3 regions of the Geobacillus sp. FSL K6-3411 genome follow, and region 3 is predicted to be linked to each of the others. Evidence: a T-box and tRNA genes for the amino acid it is inferred to sense, from the RefSeq annotation. Region 3 holds a T-box; the other regions hold tRNA genes.
What was found. The T-box of region 3 lies ahead of serS (serine--tRNA ligase). A T-box ahead of a tRNA ligase gene usually reads a tRNA of that ligase, here a tRNA-Ser.
Positions count from the first base shown of each region.

Region 1 (4,378 bases), 230 kb from region 3:
TTGCTCCCCACGCTTTCGCGCCTCAGCGTCAGTTACAGGCCAGAGAGCCGCCTTCGCCACTGGTGTTCCTCCACATCTCTACGCATTTCACCGCTACACGTGGAATTCCGCTCTCCTCTCCTGCACTCAAGTCCCCCAGTTTCCAATGACCCTCCACGGTTGAGCCGTGGGCTTTCACATCAGACTTAAAGGACCGCCTGCGCGCGCTTTACGCCCAATAATTCCGGACAACGCTCGCCCCCTACGTATTACCGCGGCTGCTGGCACGTAGTTAGCCGGGGCTTTCTCGTGAGGTACCGTCACCGCGCCGCCTTATTCAAACGGCGCTCCTTCGTCCCTCACAACAGAGCTTTACGACCCGAAGGCCTTCTTCGCTCACGCGGCGTCGCTCCGTCAGACTTTCGTCCATTGCGGAAGATTCCCTACTGCTGCCTCCCGTAGGAGTCTGGGCCGTGTCTCAGTCCCAGTGTGGCCGGTCACCCTCTCAGGCCGGCTACGCATCGTCGCCTTGGTGAGCCGTTACCTCACCAACTAGCTAATGCGCCGCGGGCCCATCCGCAAGTGGCAGCCGAAGCCGCCTTTCAACCAAAGACCATGCGGTCTTTGGTGTTATCCGGTATTAGCTCCGGTTTCCCGGAGTTATCCCGGTCTTGCGGGCAGGTTGCCCACGTGTTACTCACCCGTCCGCCGCTGACCGAACAAGAGCAAGCTCTCGTTCGGTCCGCTCGACTTGCATGTATTAGGCACGCCGCCAGCGTTCGTCCTGAGCCAGGATCAAACTCTCCAAAAGAAAGTTGATTGGCTTGCGCTTCGTTTCGTTCAGTTTTCAAGGAACGAGATTATACCGTTTCTCATTTCAACTTTTTCATGGAGCGGGTGATGGGAATCGAACCCACGACATCAGCTTGGAAGGCTGAGGTTTTACCACTAAACTACACCCGCATATGATTTTTCGAATCGGGAAGACAGGATTTGAACCTGCGACCCCATGGTCCCAAACCATGTGCTCTACCAAGCTGAGCTACTTCCCGATCATGGCGCGCTCGAGAGGATTCGAACCCCTAACCTTCTGATCCGTAGTCAGATGCTCTATCCAATTGAGCTACGAGCGCATCTTTTGAGAGCGACAAACTTTATTTTAACAACTCAGTTCATCGTTGTCAACAGTTTTTTATTTTAATAAAATGCGGTCGAGAGGACTTGAACCTCCACGGGGTTGCCCCCACTAGGCCCTCAACCTAGCGCGTCTGCCATTCCGCCACGACCGCGTGTTTATCAGTGCGGGTGGAGGGACTTGAACCCCCACGCCGTGAGGCGCCAGATCCTAAGTCTGGTGCGTCTGCCAATTCCGCCACACCCGCAAATATGGTGAGCCATGGAGGACTCGAACCTCCGACCCTCTGATTAAAAGTCAGATGCTCTACCTACTGAGCTAATGGCTCATAACTGAGGTAACACGCTAAGTATCAATTCGCTCTACCTGTCTCTTCCTCTACAAGCATATTCAAGGAAGCTATATGCGTCGAGACAACTCGAAGCAAATTCGAGGATGCAATCTTCGTTACTGAGCTAATGGCTCATAACACTTTTTTATGAAATAAGAATGGCTGGGCCAGCTGGATTCGAACCAGCGCATCACGGAGTCAAAGTCCGTTGCCTTACCGCTTGGCTATGGCCCAGCGATTGGTGTAATGGCGGTCCCGACGGGACTCGAACCCGCGATCTCCTGCGTGACAGGCAGGCATGTTAACCACTACACTACGGGACCGTGAATTCGCGGGGGACCCCCGCGTTATAAGTGACCCGTACGGGATTCGAACCCGTGTTACCGCCGTGAAAGGGCGGTGTCTTAACCACTTGACCAACGGGCCACGTGTATATTAAAAGTGGCGGAGAAGGCGGGATTTGAACCCGCGCGCCGTAAAGACACGACCTAACGGTTTAGCAAACCGTCCCCTTCAGCCACTTGGGTACTTCTCCATAAAGTGGCTCCGCAAGTAGGATTCGAACCTACGACCTACCGGTTAACAGCCGGTTGCTCTACCGCTGAGCTATTGCGGAACAATCAAGAAGCATCCTTCAAATAATCTCCTGTACCTTCATTTACCCTTTAACCCAAGGAAATCTAACACATCAGGACTGCTCGTGACAACTCCGTCGATACTGACGTTTGTCACAACTGACATTGTTTATTATATTGAGCAACTTGTTGTTTGTCAATATGTTTTTTTGTTTGTTGTTATTTGTTTCGCCGTTTGGCGACGGCTTTTATAATTTAGCATATGATAATCTTGATTGTCAACCTCTTTTTTGTAAAATGTTTTGCTTTGTTTCATCTTCAGCCAACTTGAGCCGACCGTGGCAACGGCCGCAGACGTAACGGTCGGTGTTGATTCGTCTTTTACGGTTATATACTAATCCGCACGATGTGCAGATGTATGTATGGATCGCTTTAGTTGCTTTTGTTTCTTGTTTGAGCGGGCGGCAATAGCGAGGCGCCCCTACTTTTTTCAACAGCTCACGAAAGTCACGGTCGCGATGACGGTAGCCTTTCCCTTCAAGATGCAAATGGTAATGGCATAGTTCATGTTTGATAATGGCGATGAGTTCTTCTTCACCGAACATGTCGTAATATTTTTTGTTCAGTTCAATGTTGTGGGTTTGCAGCACGTAGCGCCCACCGACAGTGCGAAGTCTTGGGTTGAAAGAGGCAGTGTGGCGAAACGGTTTGCCAAATATGCTTATGGAAATTTGTTCAACGAGTGCTTGCAACCGTTTTTGATCCATAGCGGGCGTCCCCCTTATGTTTTTGGCACAGGACAATGTGCAACTACATACATTATATACTACCTTTCCGTTGTCAGGGAGGTGACTGCCTTGCCTACGTGGCTGAAAAATCAAATGAGACGAGCCTATTATGAGAAAAACCGCGATCAAATCAAGCTGTTAAACCAATGTTGGTTTTTTTATCGAAAAAAGCACTGCTCGTAAGGCAGTGCTTTTTCCTTCACTCTTCGGGGGAAACCATTGATAACGAAATTCTTCCTTTCGCCACGTCGACGTGCTCGACCCATACTTTGACGACATCACCGACGGAAACAATATCGAGCGGATGACGCACGTATTGTTTGCTTAGTTTCGAAATGTGCACAAGCCCATCCTGTTTGACACCGATGTCAACAAAAGCGCCGAAATCGACGACATTGCGTACCGTGCCTTCAAGCTCCATGCCTGGTTTTAAGTCTTCCATTTTCAAGACATCTTTACGAAGCAAAGGTTTGGGCAGCTCGTCGCGCGGATCGCGCTCCGGACGGCATAAAGCATCGATGATGTCGCGCAATGTGAGCTCACCAATGCCGAGCTCAGCTGCCGTTGCTTCGATATCGAGGGCTTGCAGCGCTTGGCGCAGTTCATCGCTGCCAATGGCGTCGGTTGTAAATCCTAATGTCTGCAATAGACGCTTCACTTCCGCGTATCGCTCAGGGTGAATCGGCGTTCGGTCAAGCGGCTCTTCCCCGTCAAGAATGCGCAAAAATCCGATACATTGCTCGTACGTTTTTGCCCCAAGGCGCGGGATCGTTTTCAGCTCGTCGCGGCTGCGGAATTTTCCTTGCTCTTCACGGCGCTTGACGATGTTTTCCGATACCGTTTTCGTCAACCCTGACACGTACTGCAATAAAGAGACAGAGGCAGTGTTCACGTTGACACCAACTTGGTTAACGACCGTCTCGACGACAAAACGGAGCGATTCAGCCAGTTTCTTTTGCGATACATCGTGTTGGTACTGACCGACACCCACCGATTTCGGATCGATTTTGACGAGCTCAGCGAGCGGGTCTTGAACACGACGGGCGATGGAAACAGCGCTCCGCTCTTCGACTTGCAAATCCGGAAACTCGGCGCGCGCCAGGTCGGATGCTGAGTAGACACTCGCTCCAGCTTCATTAACAATGACATAAAAAATGTCGCGTTCCACTTGCTTTAACGTATCGGCGACAAACTGCTCCGTTTCCCTTGATGCCGTTCCGTTGCCGATGGCGATCATGTCGACGTGATAGTCATCGAGCAAGCGTAGAAGCTTTGCTCGTGCTTCTTCTTTCCGTTCTTGGGGCGGGTGCGGGTAAATGACGTCAATGCGGAGCAGCTTCCCCGTTTCATCCACAACAGCGAGTTTGCATCCGGTTCGATAAGCTGGGTCGATGCCGAGTACCGTTTTTCCTTTTAGCGGTGGCTGAAGAAGCAGTTTGCGCAAGTTTTCAGCAAAAATATGAATCGCTCGTTCTTCTGCTTTTTCCGTCAACTCGTTGCGAATCTCGCGTTCAATGGCAGGCTCCATCAACCGCTTGTACCCGTCTTCAACCGCTTCGGCCACAAGCGT
Region 1 covers NZ_CP150187.1:253,398-257,775, reverse strand. Annotated here, with positions in the region: rRNA gene NSQ22_RS01405 (16S ribosomal RNA) at 1-790, opposite strand, end outside; tRNA gene NSQ22_RS01400 (tRNA-Gly) at 869-942, opposite strand; tRNA gene NSQ22_RS01395 (tRNA-Pro) at 958-1,031, opposite strand; tRNA gene NSQ22_RS01390 (tRNA-Arg) at 1,036-1,112, opposite strand; tRNA gene NSQ22_RS01385 (tRNA-Leu) at 1,186-1,268, opposite strand; tRNA gene NSQ22_RS01380 (tRNA-Leu) at 1,280-1,361, opposite strand; tRNA gene NSQ22_RS01375 (tRNA-Lys) at 1,367-1,442, opposite strand; tRNA gene NSQ22_RS01370 (tRNA-Gln) at 1,605-1,679, opposite strand; tRNA gene NSQ22_RS01365 (tRNA-Asp) at 1,693-1,768, opposite strand; tRNA gene NSQ22_RS01360 (tRNA-Glu) at 1,800-1,871, opposite strand; tRNA gene NSQ22_RS01355 (tRNA-Ser) at 1,888-1,980, opposite strand; tRNA gene NSQ22_RS01350 (tRNA-Asn) at 1,987-2,061, opposite strand; gene NSQ22_RS01345 (SprT family protein) at 2,299-2,787, opposite strand; gene cmpA (cortex morphogenetic protein CmpA) at 2,878-2,991, shown strand; gene NSQ22_RS01335 (Tex family protein) at 3,008-4,378, opposite strand, start outside.
Region 1: it has a tRNA-Ser gene. The T-box ahead of serS (serine--tRNA ligase) is inferred to sense a tRNA for this amino acid. The anticodon was not compared.

Region 2 (4,378 bases), 620 kb from region 3:
TCGTTTGCGTCAAAAATGAGATGCACCGCTGCGCATTCAGTTGTCCCCCTTGCACGAGCGCCCCTGTGGGGCACGCATCGATGCATTTCGTACATGTGCCGCACCGGTTTTCGATCGGTTCATCGGGCGGAAACGGAATCGTTGTAATCATCTCACCCAAATACACGTACGAACCAAACTCCGGCGTAATAATGGAACAGTTTTTCCCACTCCAACCGATCCCTGCCCGCTCTGCCACGGCCCGGTCAGCGAGTTCTCCCGTATCCACCATCGAACGAACACGGGCATGTGGTACCTTCGCAAGTAAAAATTCTTCAAGTTGGCGTAAACGTTCCCGCAACACATCATGATAGTCTTTTCCCCACGATGCACGACAAAAAAGGCCACGCCGCTCATTTTTCGTCCCGCGTGGAGCATCTTTCATTTTTGATGGATAGGCAAGCGCAATGGCAATGATCGATTTCGCCTCGGGAAGAAGCAACGACGGATTTGTCCGCTTTTCAATATCCGGTTCCTCAAATCCGGATTGATAGCCAAGCTCCTGTTGCCGACGAAGCCGCTCCTTTAGTTCCACAAACGGATCAGCGCTTGCAAAACCGATTTTATCGATGCCGATCGACCGGCTGTATTCAATCACTTCCTGTTTCAAAGAGACAATGTCCATTATTTTCCCTCCCTTCGAGGTATATGGTAAAATGAAACACGGGGTGATTCATATGAAATGCATCATATCAGAAGAATTAAAACAACGTCTTCCTTCGGGCAAATTTGGCGTGATCCGCTACCACCATATCGAAATCGGCGACTCGCCGCAAATGTTAAAAGGCCGGCTTGAACTGTTTCAAAAGTCGATTTACTTTGAGCTACAGGAAAAAGCCATCGCCGACATTCCCGAGCTCGCCGAATGGCGTCAGGCATTCAAACAAATCGGCACGGATCCAGGGCGTTACCGACCCTCAAGTGAAAGCTTATACCGTCGTATCCAGAAAAAAAACTTTGTTCCATCGATCCATTCAGCAGTCGATGTAAACAACTTCTTTTCGCTCTATTATAAAATACCACTCGGCATTTACGATCTTGATTGTATCCAAGGATCCGTGATGATTACCGTAGGTACAGAACAAGATGAATACATAGCTCTAAATGGACGCACCGTCAACTTTGCGAATAAACTCGTCAGCAAAGATGAACACGGTCCGTTCGGCAGCCCAATCGTCGATTCCAAACGCACAGCGGTGACAAAAGGAACGAAAAACGCTTTGCAAATCGTTTATTTTCTTCCATCGATTCCTGAAGATGTTGCCAATCGCCAACTTCAGGCTATTCAAACGATGTTTACGCAAATCCATGGCGGTGAGGCCGACGCACAATTGCTAGTATAATAAAAAAACGCAATGCCTCGTTCTATGACGAAACGAAACACTGCGTTGTCCCCAATATTTTATTTAAAACTTAACGAAACTCATTATAACAAAACAGTACGTACATGGCAAGAAAAAACGCAAAAATCGACAAAATTCGTCGTATAAAAGGGGCACCAGAATATCTGGTGCCAACAACGATGACCCGTACGGGATTCGAACCCGTGTTACCGCCGTGAAAGGGCGGTGTCTTAACCACTTGACCAACGGGCCAATCATGGCGGAGAAGGCGGGATTTGAACCCGCGCGCCGCAAAACTGCGACCTAACGGTTTAGCAAACCGTCCCCTTCAGCCACTTGGGTACTTCTCCATAATGGCTCCGCAAGTAGGATTCGAACCTACGACCTACCGGTTAACAGCCGGTTGCTCTACCGCTGAGCTATTGCGGAATAACTAAGAAACATTCTTCCAAATCTACTTCGTCTCTTCCTCTACTAGCTGATTCAGCTTATTCGAGGATGTTTATGCTCAGTGTCCCTTCCTCTACTAGCCAATTCAAAGAAGCTGAATGCGTCGGGACAACTCGTAGCCTATTCGATGAAGTAAGGGCTCGTCGCTGAGCTATTGCGGAATAATCAAGAAATGCTCGATTAGTATTATATCGAATCATCTGACAATATGCAATGGAAAATGGTGGGCCTAAGTGGACTTGAACCACCGACCTCACGCTTATCAGGCGTGCGCTCTGACCAGCTGAGCTATAGGCCCATAAAAGCGGGTGATGGGAATCGAACCCACGACATCAGCTTGGAAGGCTGAGGTTTTACCACTAAACTACACCCGCAACAAATATAAATTAAGGAAGAAGAGAAAGGGCGACTAGTGGGAATCGAACCCACGCATGCCAGAGCCACAATCTGGTGCGTTAACCACTTCGCCATAGCCGCCACATTGATGGTGCCGGCTGCAGGACTTGAACCCGCAACCTACTGATTACAAGTCAGTTGCTCTACCAATTGAGCTAAGCCGGCATGATGTAAATTTATTCATGGATAAATGGATGGCGGAGGAGGAGGGATTCGAACCCCCGCGCGCCTTGCGACGCCTCTCGGTTTTCAAGACCGACCCCTTCAACCACTTGGGTACTCCTCCAAAAAGTAACGTAATAATGGTGGACCTTGTAGGACTCGAACCTACGACCGGACGGTTATGAGCCGTCTGCTCTAACCAGCTGAGCTAAAGGTCCGATAATAATGGCGGTGGAGGGGATCGAACCCCCGACCTCACGGGTATGAACCGTACGCTCTAGCCAGCTGAGCTACACCGCCAAATTTATATATTTGAATGGTGGAGCCTATCGGGATCGAACCGATGACCTCCTGCGTGCAAAGCAGGCGCTCTCCCAGCTGAGCTAAGGCCCCACAGGAAAATCGGGAAGACAGGATTTGAACCTGCGACCTCACGGACCCGAACCGTGTGCTCTACCAAGCTGAGCTACTTCCCGTCAACGCGCTCGAGAGGATTCGAACCCCTAACCTTCTGATCCGTAGTCAGATGCTCTATCCAATTGAGCTACGAGCGCAAGTGCCGAGGGCCGGACTCGAACCGGCACGGTAGTTACCTACCCCAGGATTTTAAGTCCTGTGCGTCTGCCAATTCCGCCACCCCGGCAAACGAGTGGAGCGGAAGACGGGGTTCGAACCCGCGACCCCCACCTTGGCAAGGTGGTGTTCTACCACTGAACTACTTCCGCATTGTGATGAGCCATGGAGGACTCGAACCTCCGACCCTCTGATTAAAAGTCAGATGCTCTACCTACTGAGCTAATGGCTCATATGAAGGATGCCGGCTGCAGGACTTGAACCCGCAACCTACTGATTACAAGTCAGTTGCTCTACCAATTGAGCTAAGCCGGCATATCCACAATGATGGTGGCTCGGGACGGAATCGAACCGCCGACACAAGGATTTTCAGTCCTTTGCTCTACCGACTGAGCTACCGAGCCATATGTTATTTTCTACCTAGTTCATTGAATTACCCTGTGCCTCTTCCTCTACTAGCCGATTCGAGGAAGTATGATGCGTCGAGGCAACTCGCAGCAAATTCGATGATGCTGATGCTCGTCTCTACCGACTGAGCTACCGAGCCGCATGTGATTTTTTATTTCATAGTTTTGAAATGATGGCGGTCCCGACGGGACTCGAACCCGCGATCTCCTGCGTGACAGGCAGGCATGTTAACCACTACACTACGGGACCATTTTGGTTGCGGGGGCAGGATTTGAACCTGCGACCTTCGGGTTATGAGCCCGACGAGCTACCGGACTGCTCCACCCCGCGACGATTGAAAGTGGTGGAGGATGACGGGATCGAACCGCCGACCCCTTGCTTGTAAGGCAAGTGCTCTCCCAGCTGAGCTAATCCTCCATTTATCATGCCTAGCAGCGACCTACTCTTGCAGGGGCGCTGGCCCCAACTACCATCGGCGCTGGAGAGCTTAACTTCCGTGTTCGGGATGGGAACGGGTGTTTCCTCTCCGCTATCACCACTAGGCAACAACAGACAAGTATTATTATAATGAAAAACAGCTTATTGTCAAGCTTTTTTTCATTCCTTCAAAACTAGATAACCGTTTTTGGGGGAAGAAGCCTCCGCTTTTCGTACTGTCTAGCTCCGGCCGCCATCGGCTCGCGACGCTTCGGTCCTGCTGTGGCGGCGACACATTGCATACGCTCCTGTGGCACCACCCACGCAGAACCAAGCTTTGCTTGGTTCGAGCCTCCTCGCAGGCCCTCCAGCACGTCTCGCCGATAGGCGGGCGGCCTCCGCTTTTCTAGGTTAAGCCCTCGATCGATTAGTATCCGTCAGCTCCACGTGTCGCCACGCTTCCACCTCGGACCTATCAACCTCGTCATCTTCGAGGGATCTTACTCGCTTAACGCGATGGGAAATCTCATCTTGAGGGGGGCTTCACGCTTAGATGCTTTCAGCGCTTATCCCTTCCGCACATAGCTACC
Region 2 covers NZ_CP150187.1:635,516-639,893, reverse strand. Annotated here, with positions in the region: gene queG (tRNA epoxyqueuosine(34) reductase QueG) at 1-664, opposite strand, end outside; gene NSQ22_RS03265 (phenylalanine--tRNA ligase beta subunit-related protein) at 717-1,382, shown strand; tRNA gene NSQ22_RS03260 (tRNA-Glu) at 1,563-1,634, opposite strand; tRNA gene NSQ22_RS03255 (tRNA-Ser) at 1,640-1,732, opposite strand; tRNA gene NSQ22_RS03250 (tRNA-Asn) at 1,737-1,811, opposite strand; tRNA gene NSQ22_RS03245 (tRNA-Ile) at 2,054-2,130, opposite strand; tRNA gene NSQ22_RS03240 (tRNA-Gly) at 2,136-2,206, opposite strand; tRNA gene NSQ22_RS03235 (tRNA-His) at 2,237-2,309, opposite strand; tRNA gene NSQ22_RS03230 (tRNA-Thr) at 2,318-2,393, opposite strand; tRNA gene NSQ22_RS03225 (tRNA-Ser) at 2,424-2,514, opposite strand; tRNA gene NSQ22_RS03220 (tRNA-Ile) at 2,532-2,608, opposite strand; tRNA gene NSQ22_RS03215 (tRNA-Met) at 2,617-2,690, opposite strand; tRNA gene NSQ22_RS03210 (tRNA-Ala) at 2,708-2,783, opposite strand; tRNA gene NSQ22_RS03205 (tRNA-Pro) at 2,793-2,866, opposite strand; tRNA gene NSQ22_RS03200 (tRNA-Arg) at 2,871-2,944, opposite strand; tRNA gene NSQ22_RS03195 (tRNA-Leu) at 2,948-3,033, opposite strand; tRNA gene NSQ22_RS03190 (tRNA-Gly) at 3,041-3,115, opposite strand; tRNA gene NSQ22_RS03185 (tRNA-Lys) at 3,123-3,195, opposite strand; tRNA gene NSQ22_RS03180 (tRNA-Thr) at 3,206-3,278, opposite strand; tRNA gene NSQ22_RS03175 (tRNA-Phe) at 3,292-3,367, opposite strand; tRNA gene NSQ22_RS03170 (tRNA-Asp) at 3,545-3,620, opposite strand; tRNA gene NSQ22_RS03165 (tRNA-Met) at 3,625-3,701, opposite strand; tRNA gene NSQ22_RS03160 (tRNA-Val) at 3,713-3,788, opposite strand; rRNA gene rrf (5S ribosomal RNA) at 3,798-3,914, opposite strand; rRNA gene NSQ22_RS03150 (23S ribosomal RNA) at 4,196-4,378, opposite strand, start outside.
Region 2: it has a tRNA-Ser gene. The T-box ahead of serS (serine--tRNA ligase) is inferred to sense a tRNA for this amino acid. The anticodon was not compared.

Region 3 (4,378 bases):
TATTGATGCGGTGCTTGGCATTGCCAGTATGACGAAAATGATGACTGAATACTTGCTCCTTGACGCTATTAAAGCGAAGCGCGTCAAATGGGATCAAACGTATACGCCAAGCGATTACGTGTACCGGCTGTCGCAAGACCGATCGCTGTCGAACGTCCCTCTGCGCAAGGACGGGCAATATACGGTTCGTGAGCTGTACGAGGCGATGGCCATTTATTCAGCGAATGCAGCAACGGTCGCGATTGCCGAAATCATTGCCGGATCAGAGAAAAATTTTGTGCGAATGATGAATGAAAAGGGGAAAGAGCTTGGGCTCAAAGACTATAAATTTGTCAATTCAACCGGGTTAAGCAACAGTGACTTAAAGGGATTCCATCCACAAGGAACAAGCCAAGACGAGGAAAACGTCATGTCCGCACGGGCGATGGCGACCCTTGCCTACCGGCTGCTGAAAGATCACCCAGAAGTGCTGGAAACAGCGAGCATTCCAAAGAAACTGTTCCGCGAAGGAACGGATGATGAAATTCGAATGGACAACTGGAACTGGATGTTGCCAGGGCTAGGGCTTGTGTACGGATATGAAGGGGTAGACGGATTAAAAACTGGCTATACTGAATTTGCCGGCTATTGCTTCACTGGAACGGCGAAACGAAACGGTGTCCGCCTTATTTCTGTCGTTATGAACGCGAAAAATGCGAGCGGAAAAACGACGAAAGAGGCGCGCTTCGAGGAGACGAAAAAGCTATTTAACTATGGATTCAATCAATACTCGCTCCAAACGCTTTATCCGAAGGGATATCAGCTGAAAGGAAAAGAGAAGCTTCCAGTCGCGAAAGGGAAAGAAAAAGAGGTTCGTGTCAAGACAGGTAAAAAACTGTCGCTGTTAGTCAGAAACGGCGAGGAAAAACAATACAAGCCGGTATATGTATTGGACAAGAAAAAAATGACAAATGAAGGAAAGCTGATTGCTCCGTTGAAAAAGGGAGAGACAGTCGGGTATATGACGCTCGAATATAAAGGAGACGACTCTCTCGCCTTTTTAAGCCCGGACATGCAAAAAAACATCCGGGTGCCGCTTGTTACGACAGTCGAGGTAGAAAAAGCAAACTGGTTTGTGCTCTCAATGCGTGCGATCGGTGGGCTGTTTGCCGACTTATGGACGAGCGCGGTCAAAGCGGTGAAAGGTTGGCTGTAAAATGACTCCCCTGCCAGGGGAGCTTTTTTCCATTGTGATTTTTGTAAAAATTGAGTTAAAATAAAACAGTATAAATCATCCTTTTGCGCATATGGCAAAGCATAACGATAGGAATAGGGGGAATCAACGGTGGCATTGACAGGTACGGATCGCGTCAAACGAGGGATGGCGGAAATGCAAAAAGGCGGCGTAATTATGGACGTCGTAAATGCGGAACAAGCAAAAATTGCGGAGGCGGCAGGAGCTGTCGCGGTTATGGCGCTCGAGCGTGTCCCGGCAGACATTCGTGCTGCTGGCGGTGTCGCGCGCATGGCAGACCCGACGGTGGTCGAAGAAGTGATGAACGCTGTGTCGATCCCGGTCATGGCGAAAGTGCGCATCGGTCATTATGTGGAAGCGCGCGTCCTTGAGGCGCTTGGCGTTGACTATATCGATGAAAGTGAAGTATTGACGCCGGCTGATGAGGAATTCCATATCGATAAACGGCAGTTTACGGTTCCGTTTGTATGCGGTTGTCGCGATTTGGGGGAGGCTGCCCGCCGCATTGCTGAAGGGGCATCAATGCTACGGACAAAAGGGGAGCCGGGGACAGGCAACATTGTTGAAGCGGTGCGCCATATGCGCAAGGTCAACGCGCAAATCCGTAAAGTTGTTAGCATGAGCGAAGACGAACTTGTCGCTGAGGCGAAACAGCTTGGGGCTCCGGTCGAAGTGTTGCGCGAAATTAAACGAATTGGTCGCCTCCCGGTCGTCAACTTCGCTGCTGGCGGTGTCGCGACACCGGCTGACGCTGCTCTCATGATGCACTTAGGCGCAGACGGTGTCTTTGTCGGGTCGGGCATTTTCAAATCGGAAAACCCAGAAAAATATGCGCGTGCGATTGTTGAAGCGACAACTCATTACGAAGACTATGAGCTGATCGCCCACTTGTCCAAAGGGCTGGGTGGTGCGATGCGCGGCATCGATGTCGCGACATTGTTGCCAGAGCACCGCATGCAAGAACGTGGCTGGTAAGCTAGGCAAAGGAGCAAAGGAACGATGAAAATAGGTGTACTCGGACTGCAAGGAGCCGTGCAAGAACATGTCCGCGCCATTGAGGCGTGCGGCGCCGAGGCGGTTGTCGTGAAAAAGACAGAGCAGCTCACTGGACTCGACGGACTCGTGTTGCCGGGCGGCGAAAGCACAACGATGCGTCGTCTCATCGATCGGTATGGACTTATGGAACCGCTGAAGCAATTTGCTGCTGACGGCAAACCGATGTTCGGTACGTGCGCCGGGCTCATTTTGCTGGCGAAACGAATCGTCGGCTACGATGAGCCCCATCTAGGTTTGATGGACATTACGGTTGAACGAAACTCGTTCGGCCGGCAACGGGAAAGCTTTGAAGCTGAGCTGTCGATCAAAGGGGTCGGCGATGGGTTTGTCGGCGTTTTTATCCGCGCACCGCACATCGTTGAGGTCGGGGACGAGGTCGAAGTCCTCGCGACATACAATGACCGCATTGTCGCGGCTCGACAAGGCCAGTTTCTTGGTTGCTCGTTCCACCCTGAGTTGACTGATGACCATCGGTTAATGCGATATTTCTTAAATATGGTGAAGGAAGCAAAAACGGTATCAAGCATTTAATCAATGGGAAAGCGATGAGAGGAACTAGTAGCAGGCGTCCGTCCTTTCAGAGAGCCGGTGGGTGGTGTGAACCGGTAGGAGGAGCCTGTGAATCCATCCTCGAGCAAAGCGCTGAACGCTCAAGCGGCCAGTAGGCGTTTTCGGCAGCCGCCGTTACCGGCATAAAAGTGGAAGGCATGGTGGCCTTCAATAAGGGTGGCACCGCGGGAACGCTCCCGTCCCTTTTTGGGACGGGAGCATTTTTATGTATAATAAATGGTGGATAAGGAGGTAAAGCGAATGCTGGATGTGAAATTACTACGCACCCAATTTCAAGAGGTGAAAGAAAAACTGCTGCAGCGCGGCGACGACTTGGCCAACATCGACCGGTTTGAGCAGCTTGATAAAGAGCGTCGTCGTTTGATCGCTCAGGTGGAGGAGTTAAAAAGCAAGCGCAATGAGGTGTCGCAACAAATTGCTGTCTTAAAGCGTGAAAAAAAGGACGCCGAGTCGTTGATCGCCGAAATGCGCGAAGTCGGCGACCGCATTAAACAAATGGACGAGCAAATTCGCCAACTTGAAGAAGAGCTCGACAGCCTTCTGTTATCGATTCCGAATGTACCGCATGAGTCAGTGCCAGTCGGCCAGTCGGAAGAAGATAATGTCGAAGTGCGAAGATGGGGGGAACCGCGTTCGTTCTCGTTCGAACCGAAGCCACATTGGGACATTGCTGACCAACTCGGTTTGCTCGATTTTGAGCGGGCCGCCAAAGTGGCAGGAAGTCGGTTTGTGTTTTACAAAGGACTAGGGGCTCGTCTTGAGCGGGCATTAATCAACTTTATGCTCGACATCCATCTCGATGAATTTGGCTATCAAGAGGTGTTGCCGCCATACTTAGTGAACCGGGCGAGCATGATCGGAACAGGGCAATTGCCAAAATTTGCGGAAGACGCGTTCCACTTGGACAATGAAGACTATTTTCTCATTCCAACAGCGGAAGTGCCTGTGACGAATTTGCATCGCGATGAAATTTTAACGGCTGATGACTTGCCGCTTTACTATGCGGCTTACAGCGCGTGCTTCCGCGCCGAAGCTGGCTCGGCTGGCCGTGACACGCGGGGGCTCATCCGCCAGCACCAATTCAATAAAGTGGAGCTCGTCAAGTTCGTCAAGCCGGAGGATTCATATGACGAGTTGGAAAAATTGACGCACCAAGCCGAAACGATCCTGCAACGGCTCGGGCTTCCGTATCGCGTCGTAGCCTTGTGTACAGGAGATCTGGGATTTTCAGCGGCGAAGACGTATGATATTGAGGTGTGGCTGCCAAGCTATGGAACGTATCGGGAAATTTCGTCGTGCAGCAACTTTGAGGCGTTCCAGGCGCGCCGAGCTAATATCCGCTTCCGTCGCGAGCCGAAAGCAAAGCCAGAATATGTGCATACGCTAAACGGTTCGGGGCTAGCCATCGGCCGCACGGTTGCTGCCATTTTGGAAAACTACCAACAAGAAGACGGATCGGTCGTCATCCCGGAAGCGCTCCGTCCATATATGGGGAATCGGGATGTCATTCGCTAAACA
Region 3 covers NZ_CP150187.1:18,710-23,087, forward strand. Annotated here, with positions in the region: gene NSQ22_RS00075 (serine hydrolase) at 1-1,195, shown strand, start outside; gene pdxS (pyridoxal 5'-phosphate synthase lyase subunit PdxS) at 1,325-2,209, shown strand; gene pdxT (pyridoxal 5'-phosphate synthase glutaminase subunit PdxT) at 2,234-2,821, shown strand; T-box leader at 2,827-3,047, shown strand; gene serS (serine--tRNA ligase) at 3,101-4,375, shown strand.